3 regions of the Paenibacillus sp. 3LSP genome follow, and region 1 is predicted to be linked to each of the others. Evidence: riboswitches for the same ligand, from Rfam matches in the RefSeq annotation. Region 1 holds a riboswitch; each other region holds the start of a gene.
The links. Region 1 has a riboswitch for thiamine pyrophosphate ahead of RW092_RS17550 (ECF transporter S component). Riboswitches for the same ligand answer to the same signal wherever they lie in the genome.
Positions count from the first base shown of each region.

Region 2: linked by a shared signal. The riboswitch ahead of RW092_RS10445 (ABC transporter substrate-binding protein) and the one ahead of RW092_RS17550 (ECF transporter S component) in region 1 are both predicted to bind thiamine pyrophosphate.
Region 3: linked by a shared signal. The riboswitch ahead of RW092_RS23550 (thiamine phosphate synthase) and the one ahead of RW092_RS17550 (ECF transporter S component) in region 1 are both predicted to bind thiamine pyrophosphate.

Region 1 covers NZ_JAWDJI010000206.1:6,259-9,533, forward strand. Annotated here, with positions in the region: gene RW092_RS17540 (efflux RND transporter periplasmic adaptor subunit) at 1-531, shown strand, start outside; gene asd (archaetidylserine decarboxylase) at 592-1,389, opposite strand; TPP riboswitch at 1,571-1,682, shown strand; gene RW092_RS17550 (ECF transporter S component) at 1,784-2,395, shown strand; gene RW092_RS17555 (ABC transporter ATP-binding protein) at 2,395-3,275, shown strand, end outside.
Region 2 covers NZ_JAWDJI010000131.1:170-3,444, forward strand. Annotated here, with positions in the region: gene RW092_RS10435 (cold-shock protein) at 1-211, opposite strand, end outside; gene RW092_RS10440 (cold-shock protein) at 385-585, opposite strand; TPP riboswitch at 892-1,004, shown strand; gene RW092_RS10445 (ABC transporter substrate-binding protein) at 1,160-2,227, shown strand; gene RW092_RS10450 (MTH1187 family thiamine-binding protein) at 2,284-2,577, shown strand; gene RW092_RS10455 (ABC transporter permease) at 2,574-3,275, shown strand, end outside.
Region 3 covers NZ_JAWDJI010000270.1:7,804-11,078, reverse strand. Annotated here, with positions in the region: gene RW092_RS23555 (FUSC family protein) at 20-949, opposite strand; TPP riboswitch at 1,166-1,268, shown strand; gene RW092_RS23550 (thiamine phosphate synthase) at 1,381-2,025, shown strand; gene thiS (sulfur carrier protein ThiS) at 2,031-2,234, shown strand; gene RW092_RS23540 (thiazole synthase) at 2,239-3,018, shown strand; gene thiH (2-iminoacetate synthase ThiH) at 3,022-3,275, shown strand, end outside.

The DNA.
Region 1 (3,275 bases):
TTGATGGTGCCGGACGAGCTTGCGATCCTGATCCGGTCCGGTGAAGAACTTGATTCGATCACGCTTGTAGACGACGATGCCCGACAGCTTACCGGCACCGTTACCACGATCGAAGAGGCGTACGATGGAGGGGGGGATTCGATCGGCGATGACCAGCTTGGGCCTGGCGACAGCGGCCAAGCCTCGGCCGCGAACACCCGGATCACGATATCACTGAAGGAAGAAGAATCCGGTCTCCTAGGCGGTGAACGCGTCAAAGTGAGCCTGCGCAAATCGAAGGGCGACCAACTGTTGCTCGTCCCCAATGAAGCCGTTCATCATGACAGCCAGGGGGCGTTCCTATACACGATCTCTGCGGAACAAGGCCCGCTTGGCAATGCATATTACGCAAAACTAACCCGAGTCGAGACGGAAGGTTCGAACGAATACGCAACAGCTGTCAGCGGTGAGATCTTCGAGCAGTCCGAGGTCATCGTAGGCAGCACAGGGCTGATCATGGACGGTACCCGCGTTCGGTATGAGCTGAACTAGCAATACAGTGCAGGAGATGGGAAGAGCCGGCCGAAGCCGGCGATGCATGGTCTTGTTTAATTAGCTTGGGTTTGCGGAGTTAAAGCGGCCCAGCGCTTCACCCATCCGTACCTTCTGTCCGGGGGCAAGTTCAGGCCAGGGGGTAAAGGTGCCGTTCTGGGTGAGCAGGACGACGGTGGATCCAAACTCGAAATAAGCGAGGTCGTCGCCTTGCTCCCAGGATTTTGCCGAAGGATCGGTATACTGGATACTGCTCACGTTCATCGCGCCGACCTTCACAAGAGCGATTTCCCCATACTCATGGGAGATGTAAGTGATCAAGCGTTCGTTTCGGCATAACACCTTCTTCATATGGCGCATGCCAAAATCATTCACCGGGTAGACCCGGCCTTGGATGTGCTCACTTTCCAGCTTTTTGCCCGTCACGGGCGCGTGAATCCGGTGATAATCTGTAGGACTCAGATACAGAACAAAGGCGTATCCGTGTTTGTACAATTCGACGCGGGGAGAGCCGGCCAGCAGCGCTTCCAAGGAATAATCCTGTCCTTTCACGTTCAGGATCGTGCCGGATTGCACCTCGCCCATAAACGTAATCAGCGCGTCCACCGGACTAATCATCACTCCCGGCTCCGCGTGCAGCGGGCGCATGCCCGGCTTTAGCTTGCGGGTGAAGAATTCGTTTAACGTGCGGTATTCCCGAAGCTCCTTCTCCGCTTCATGCAGCGGAATGCCATACGATTTTGCGAATAAAGGGATCATTGCTCGGCTAACCCCCGAATGAGAGAATTTGCCTATCAACCGGGATAACCATTTCCGGGAGGAAAGCTCCGTCATCCATTTCATCCATGTCGCGGCCAAATCGCATCCTCCTAGTCTGTCCAGTAATGCTGCATGGGTATTGATGAATTCGTTGCCACTTCCGCTTATCTTGACACAGAATCAGACCGAAATCAATAACGGACTGGTAACCCCCAGTTTACAGATTTGTACAAATTTAGGCTTGATGCCTGGGCGGGGTTGGTGTATGTTTATATCAATCGCATAGGGATACGGGGGCTTGAGCGAATCAGGCTGAGATAGCGGCATATTGCGCCGCGGACCGTTAATCTGATCTGGATAATGCCAGCGTAGAGAATCGATCGTCCGGGACTTTTTGTGCCTTCGTGCGTCCCCGTGACCTGACCACCGTCTGAGCTATTCAGGCGGTTTTTTTTACGATGCGAGGATTTAAATCAAATGATCAGGAGGAGAGATGAAGATGTCAGAGGTTGTTCAAAAAAGAACGGGGCGTGGTCTCAAGCTCAGTGATGTGCTGGTAACGGTGTTGGTCTCGCTGGTGCTGGGTGTGGTGTATCACTTTTGGAGTTCGGTGTACAATTTGTTCTCCCCCCTGTTCTTCCAGGCCGATGAACTGGTGTACGGGATGTGGTTCCTGGCTGCAACGCTGGTGTTCTTGTTGATTCGCAAACCGGGGGTGGCGTTAATCGCGGAGATCGCTGCTGCCCATGTGGAAATTTTGTTCGGGAGCGAGTGGGGCGTCCAGTTGGTCCTTTACAGTGTGCTGCAAGGTTTAGGGGCGGAGCTGGTGTTCGCCGCGTTCCGGTACCGGAAATTTTCCGGCTCCGTTGCTGCGTTGGCTGGGATTGGGGCTGCCGTGGGTTCGGTCCTCCCGGATTTCTTCTACGGCTATGTGCAGGATTACGAGCCGTGGCTCTTGACTGCCAAATATGCGATGCGGGCCGTCAGCTCGGCGCTGATCTGCGGGTACTTCGCTTATGCCGTCGTGAAGGCCGTAGAGGCGACAGGGGTTACGACATTGCTGCGACCCGTTGATCCCAAAGATTATGCGGCGTTGAATGACTGATGAGCAAAGAAACGACGGCAGCTGAGATCCGGGAGCTGCGGCTCAAGTTCCCGGGAGAGGATCGATTTGTGTTTAAGGATTTGGATTACTCGGTGCGGCGCGGGGAGCATGTGCTGCTGCTGGGTCCCAGCGGATGCGGCAAATCGACGCTGCTCCAGGTGCTGAGCGGCATCATTCCAGACCTAGTTGAGATTCCGATGCGCACGTCCGCACAACAGCTTCCCGCGTCATGGCGATTTTTGTTCCAGGATCCGGATACGCAGTTTTGTATGCCTTACGTGGATGAGGAGTTGGCGTTCGCCTTAGAAAATTTGGGCGTGCCGAAGCCGGATATGCCCGCGCGGATGCAGGCTGCATTGGCGAAGGTGGGCCTTGACCTGCCTGAGCTCCATGTGCCGATCGATTCGCTATCCCAAGGGATGAAGCAACGGTTGGCGCTTGCCTCCGTGCTGCTGGGCGATCCGGAGGTGCTGCTGCTGGATGAGCCTTCGGCATTGCTCGATCCGCAGGGCCGAGAGCAAATTTGGCAAGCGATCGCTAAGGTGGCTGAGGGCCGCACCCTCATTATCGTGGAGCATCGGATCGAGGAGTTGACGGCGCTAGGTCTGGTTGACCGCGTCGTGTTGTTTGGACCGGATGGGAAGGTGTTGGGCGAGGGGGCACCGGACGTCGTGTTTGATACGTATCATTCCGAGCTTATTGAATTTGGGATCTGGTATCCCGGCGTATGGGAAGCGTATTTTGCCACAGAAGCCGGCCGCAGGTTATTGGAGCCGGTGGGAGGTAGCCGGCAATTGGATGGACCTGCCGCCGTGGAGTTGACTGACTTTCACGGGTTCCGGCATGGGCGGCCGGTGATTGAAGTCGGGCAAGCCGCCGT
Region 2 (3,275 bases), on a different contig from region 1:
TGGCCGACGATCTTTGATCGGAGCTTGGATTGCTCAGTTGAGGGAGCATGCGCATCCCCATGACCATCTCGGACGAGCAGAGCGGACATACGGGGCTATAATCAAAGGTGAAATTGTCCCGCATCCACCCGTTGCAGTCATCGCTAGTGCAGGTCCATACCGGCGTATTTTCCTCAGGAATTTCTTCTAACGTCTTTTTACGGTAGTTCATAAAATTCCCCTCCTCTTCAAGGTGAACGTTACAACCAGGTGCATTGATGATTTTGTTGTAGTGTTATATGTATCATCAGAAGCGGACTTCTGAAGAATTAACCTCATTAATGATCTTTGCGAAGAAAAACTGCCCTTAATGCGAGCACGCATTAAGAGCAGTTTCTAACTAGCTTACAGTTTTACAACGTTCTCGGCTTGAGGGCCGCGGTTGCCTTGAACCACGTTGAATTGTACGCGTTGGCCTTCGTCGAGGGTTTTGAAGCCTTCGCCAGTGATCGCGCTGAAATGAACGAATACGTCATTTCCGCCTTCCACTTCGATGAAGCCAAAACCTTTCTCAGCGTTAAACCATTTTACTGTTCCAGTTTCCATGGGAGAATACCTCCTGTTTAAGATTAACATGATTCATTTTTTTAACAGAAGTCGTTCAAATAAAGGCTGACCCTTATTGAACATGCACCACTTGTATAAAAAAAATTCACACATTGAAAAAAGTTCCAGTTTTAAAAAAGTGACACCCTTTTCAATGCGTGAATGATATCTTCTTTCAAAAACATGATTTGATCTCATTATAGCCTTTTGCCAGATAAAAAGCAAATCCCCTGTTTTTTCAAGCCTACCGGAAAGACTGGACAAATCTAACTACTGAAAACTATAATGACAGATGTAATCTGCAGTCATATTGTTCAGGGGTGCTGGAATTGGCCGGCTGAGAGTGTATCCCTCCAAGATACTGACCCTTCAACCTGATCTGGATAATGCCAGCGTAGGGAGCCATACCATGGTGATGAACTTATTTTACATGTCATTTCCATTGCCTATCGCGTCCCGGATCCGGGACGTTTTTTTGTATCCGGAAGTTGGAAGTTACGCTTAAGGACGCACATCCAGGGTTATACCAAGAACAAGCTGCGGAAATTTACACCAACGAAGGAGAGTCGGAGTCGTGAAAGTTCAAGTACGTACCGCACTGGCCATATTTCTTGGTTGCTTGCTGCTGGTATTGTCCGCCTGCGGCGGAGCAAATGGGAATCGTGCCGGGACGGCGGAAGGCGGAAACCAAGGCGGACAAAATACCGAAGCCGCCGCACCCAATCAAGCCTCTAATGCAGAGCTGCAACATGTGAAAGTCGTGCTCGACTGGAGCCCTAACACGAACCATACCGGGCTTTACGTCGCCAAGGATCAAGGCTATTTCGCCGAGGAAGGACTGCATGTGGACATCCTCCTGCCTGGTTCCGGCGGCGCCGAAGCGATGGTGGCCTCAGGAGAGGTGCCGTTTGGCGTCAGCGTGCAAGAGAACGTGACGCAAAGCCGAATCCAAGGCGTCCCGCTCGTTTCGATTGCCGCGATCATTCAGCACAATACGTCCGGCTTCGCTGCCCCTGTCGAGAAGAACATCAAGTCGCCAAAGGACTTCGAGGGCAAAGCCTACGGCGGCTGGGGTTCACCGGTGGAACAAGCGGTGATCCAATCGATCATGGATCTGCAAGGCGCTGATGTCAACAAGGTGAAATTCGTTAACATCGGGGATGCTGATTATTTTACAGCGGTAAAACGGGACATTGATTTTGCCTGGATTTTCTACGCCTGGACGGGCGTTGAGGCCGAGCTGCGGGGCGAGCCGCTGGACATGTTGTATGTCAAAGATTTCTCCGAGAAGCTGGACTACTACACACCGGTACTCGTGACGAACGAGAAGACAATCCAGAATAACCCTGAGCTTGTAAAAGCTTTTATGCGGGCTGTGACGAAAGGTTATCAGTATGCGATCGACCATCCGGAAGAAGCGGCGCAGATCCTGCTGAAAGCTGTACCCGAGCTCGACAAAGACCTGGTGGTGGCCAGTCAAAAATGGCTCAGCCCGAAATACAAGGACGATGCTCCGCGCTGGGGCGAGCAAAAGAAAGAAGTGTGGCAGAACTATTCCGATTGGATGTTTGAACGCAAGCTCCTGGAGAAACCGCTTGATGTGGATGCCGCTTTTACCAACGAGTTTTTGCCAAGCGAATAACTATCTTTAATAATTCTTTAATGCCAAAACTCCTATTCGAAAGGATGAACTTACCCATGCCAAACGCGTTATTAAGCATTCAAATCATTCCGAAAACGCCTAACGGTGAAGACGTCATTCCCTATGTAGACCGAGCCATTGAAGTTATTCAAGCTTCCGGCGTCAAATATCAGGTGAATCCCCTGGAGACGACCATGGAGGGGGATCTCGACGAGCTGCTGACCATCGTGAAGAAAATGAATGAAGCCGTCATTGAATTCGGCAGCACGGGCATCATTTCGCAAATTAAAATTTCCTACAATCCCAAAGGCGTCAGCATGGATAAGCTGATCGAAAAATATCGGCCATGAATTTCCGCAGCCTTTGGCACAGCATATGGCCGCCCCTCGTGGCGGTCATCTTGTTTTTACTGATCTGGCAAGGCGCGACCGCCTGGTTCCACATCGAGAAATGGATTCTCCCCAGCCCGGTGGATATCGGTCGTGAAGCAGCTGCCGGTGCGGCCAGCTTGGGGGAACATACTTTAGCAACGCTGCGGCTGATGCTGATCGGTTTTGCCATCGGGACGCTTGTCGGCCTGCTGACGGCGTTTGTACTGCATTATGTTCCGTTTCTTAAGGCATCGCTGTATCCGCTCATCATCTTAAGTCAAAACGTGCCCACCATTGCGCTGGCGCCGCTGCTGATGATTTGGTTCGGCTTTGGCATCCTGCCGAAGATTATCGTCATTACGCTCGTCTGCTTCTTCCCTGTCGCCGTGGCAACCATGGACGGACTTAGCCGCACGGACCGGGCGATGCTTGATTATATGCGAATGATTGGTGCATCCAAGGCGGATATCTTCCGCAAGCTGGAGGTGCCCTATGCGATCCCCTCGATCATGTCCGGGGTGAAAATCGCCGCAACTTACAGCGTTATGGGGGCAGTCATTGCCGAATGGATTGGCGCAGACAAAGGCATCGGCTACTATATGATGCTGCAGAAGGCATCGTTCCGCACGGATAAGATCTTTGTCGCCATCGCCATCATCGTGGCCATCAGCCTGGCG
Region 3 (3,275 bases), on a different contig from region 1:
CGTAGGCATCATACCCACGTTACGATATTTTAAGCTCCGCTTTCGTCTGGAAACGACCCCGCTCCTTAATCGGAAGCGGTAATCCCAGCTTCTGCAGCTCAGCGTATATCCAATCCGCGTGGTACTCATAGACGGTTTCTATTCTGTACTGCTGTTCTGCGTTGCGGGTTCCTGCCTCAACGGAATCGCTTCGTTCAAGATCAGCCTCGACCAGCAACTGTCGATGCTCGGCAAGCAGCTGTTGCAAAATCACCAAATGCTCATAGATGTGGCGATAGGATTCAATTTCTTTGCCAATGTGCTCCATCGATTCACTGAGATCCCGAGTCAGATGGAATTCCTCTTTGCAGAGCTGATAATATTTCTCCAGACAAGCCAGCTCCGCACGAAAGCTCTTCAAATCGACGACTTCCCGGCACGTCGTGATCTGCCCGAATAAATCGGCCATCCGCTTGGCGACAGATTTACGCGCCTTTTCCAAATCCGCCTCATGTTTTGGAGGAAAGACGACCAAATTGACGATCACCGCAACAGCAATCCCAACCAGGGTGTCCGTGATCCGGTTAATCCCATAAAAAATCGGACTTTCCCCCGGCTGAAGATTTAACATAATGGCTAAAAAAACGATACAGCCGATGGATATCGACTTATTCCAATTCAACAGATTGCAGACATAGATTACGACGATGACCCCTAACGCACAATATATGGCGTTCCCAGGTTCAATCATGGCGAAGCCTGCACCCACAATCGCCCCAACAAACGTCCCCATCGTCCGATGTTTCCCGGCCGTAAAGGAGTTGGCAACTGAATTTTCCATGGAAATGATCGTGGCGATCGCAGCGTAAAAAGGATATTCCAGGCGCAATAACGCTGCAACGATCACACACAAACAGATGGCTAGCCCCGTCTTGAGATTGCGTAAACCAATCGTCCATTTCAATCTCATCACTCCCCCCAATCAAACTCCGACCGTATTATAGAGAATGTTTTTGTTTCGCTTCAATTTCATTAAACATCACAAACCAGCTATTTTTGCGATAAATCGTGACATTTTCATGAAAATTTCTTGGAAACGAGGTAAAGCAGCCAGCATAACCCATTCCAATTCAACGGTTGTAATTATTTGGATCCCCGTGTATAGTAAACATGACAAATGGATATCGATCGACACTAGGGGAGCCGCAAGGCTGAGATGAATCGCAAGATTCGGACCCTTTGAACCTGAACGGGTTAAGACCTGCGTAGGGAAGTGGAGCGTAAAGCATGTATGAACCAGAACATAAGTCTATTTAGGCTTATTCCTTCTGTTGCTGAACTAGCCCCCTCCTTGCGGAGGGGGCTTTTTTGCATTGCATATCGAACCTCAGAGGGGTGAACATGACGAGCCAAAAAATCACACTGACCACACCCGAACTGCATCTGATCTCTATCTCTCCCATTCACATATCCGAACTGCTCAGGGTGTCCCTCAGAGCCCTGCCCTACCTGGATTACATCCATGTACGGGATAAGCAGCTCACGGCGAAAGGTCAGCTGGAGGTCATTCAACAGATGCTGGAAGCCGGCATTCCGCTGTCCCAAATTGTCGTGAACGACCGCCTGGACGTCGCCTTGGCTGCTCGGGCCATGAATGTCCACTTAGCCGGCCACAGTCTTCCAGTGGATGCCGCTCGTCCGTTAGCCACTGGGATGCGCTTGGGCAGGTCGGTTCATTCGGCGGAAGAAGCGATGCAAGCCGCCGCAGATGGAGCGGATTATTGCCTGTTCGGTCATGTATACGATACGTTCAGCAAACCTGGACTTCCCGGCAGAGGACTGGCAGCACTCACGGCAACGGCTCAAGCTTGCCCGGTTCCGGTGATCGCCATAGGAGGCATCCGTCCGGACCATGCGGGAGAGGTCATCCGCTGCGGCGCCCAAGGGGTTGCCGTCATGACAAGCCTGTTCCATGCACCAGACCCGGCGGAAGAGGCCCAAGCATATCGCAAGGCAATGCAGGCAGCTTGGCTGGAAAGGAGGTGAACCCCGTGCAGGTTCGTCTGAATGGGAAAGAGACGACGATCAACGAAAGCTGTGTCACACTGGCCGATTTATTAGCAGAGCCCCCATGGAAGGACCGAAAGCTGTTGGTTGAACTAAACGGTACAGTTGTACGAAAGGAAGACTATGACGTGACCCCGTTATCGGATGGGGATCGTATTGAGCTAGTCCATTTTGTTGGGGGAGGTTGATCCTATGCAGGACTTATTCCATATTGGCGGCAAGGCGTTGTCCAGCCGTCTCTTTATCGGTACTGGCAAATATAACCGCAACACCTTAATTCCCGAAGTGATCGAACGTTCGGGAGCAGAAGTCATCACGGTCGCTTTAAGAAGAGTGAATCCCGATTGGGAGGAGGAAAATCTGCTGCATCATATTCCTCCACATATGACGCTGCTGCCGAACACTTCCGGTGCCCGCAACGCAGAAGAAGCAATCCGCATCGCAAGGCTGGCCAGAGCGGCGGATATGGGCAATTGGATTAAACTGGAGGTCATTCAGGATCAACGTTATCTGCTGCCAGACAACGTGGAAACCATTAAAGCAACCGAGGTACTGGCCGCAGAAGGCTTCGTAGTCCTTCCTTATATGAGCCCGGATCTATCGGCCGCGCTCCGGTTAAGGGATGCTGGAGCCGCTGCCGTCATGCCGCTCGGTTCACCGATTGGCAGCAACCGCGGCCTGCGGACGAAGGAATTGATTCAGATCCTGATCGAGGAATCAGGCCTGCCGGTGATCGTAGACGCCGGGATCGGCAAGCCGTCAGAGGCAGCGGAAGCGATGGAAATGGGCGCAGCGGCTGTCCTCTTAAATACGGCGATTGCAACCGCCCGCGATCCGCTGGGCATGGCTGAAGCGTTCCGCGCAGCCGTTATAGCCGGCAGATTAGCCCATCTGGCCGGGCTGGGACCGGTGGAGCAAAACGCGGTAGCCTCTTCCCCGCTAACCGGATTTCTGGATGAAGTGGAGGCCTAAGGGATGAGCTTCTATGACAAAATCCAATCCTGGGAAGGCTTCCCCTTTCCACAGCGGCTTCAAGGTTACAGCGATGCAGATGTAAGGCGGGCGCTTAGCAAGCCTAAGCTTGATGCGGAGGATCTGCTAGCCTTGCTGTCACCAGCGGCTGATCGACATTTGGAGGAGATGGCCCAACGGGCTCAGCAGATCACCCAAAGCCAGTTCGGGAACGTAATCCAATTGTTTACCCCGATGTATGTGTCCGATTATTGTGT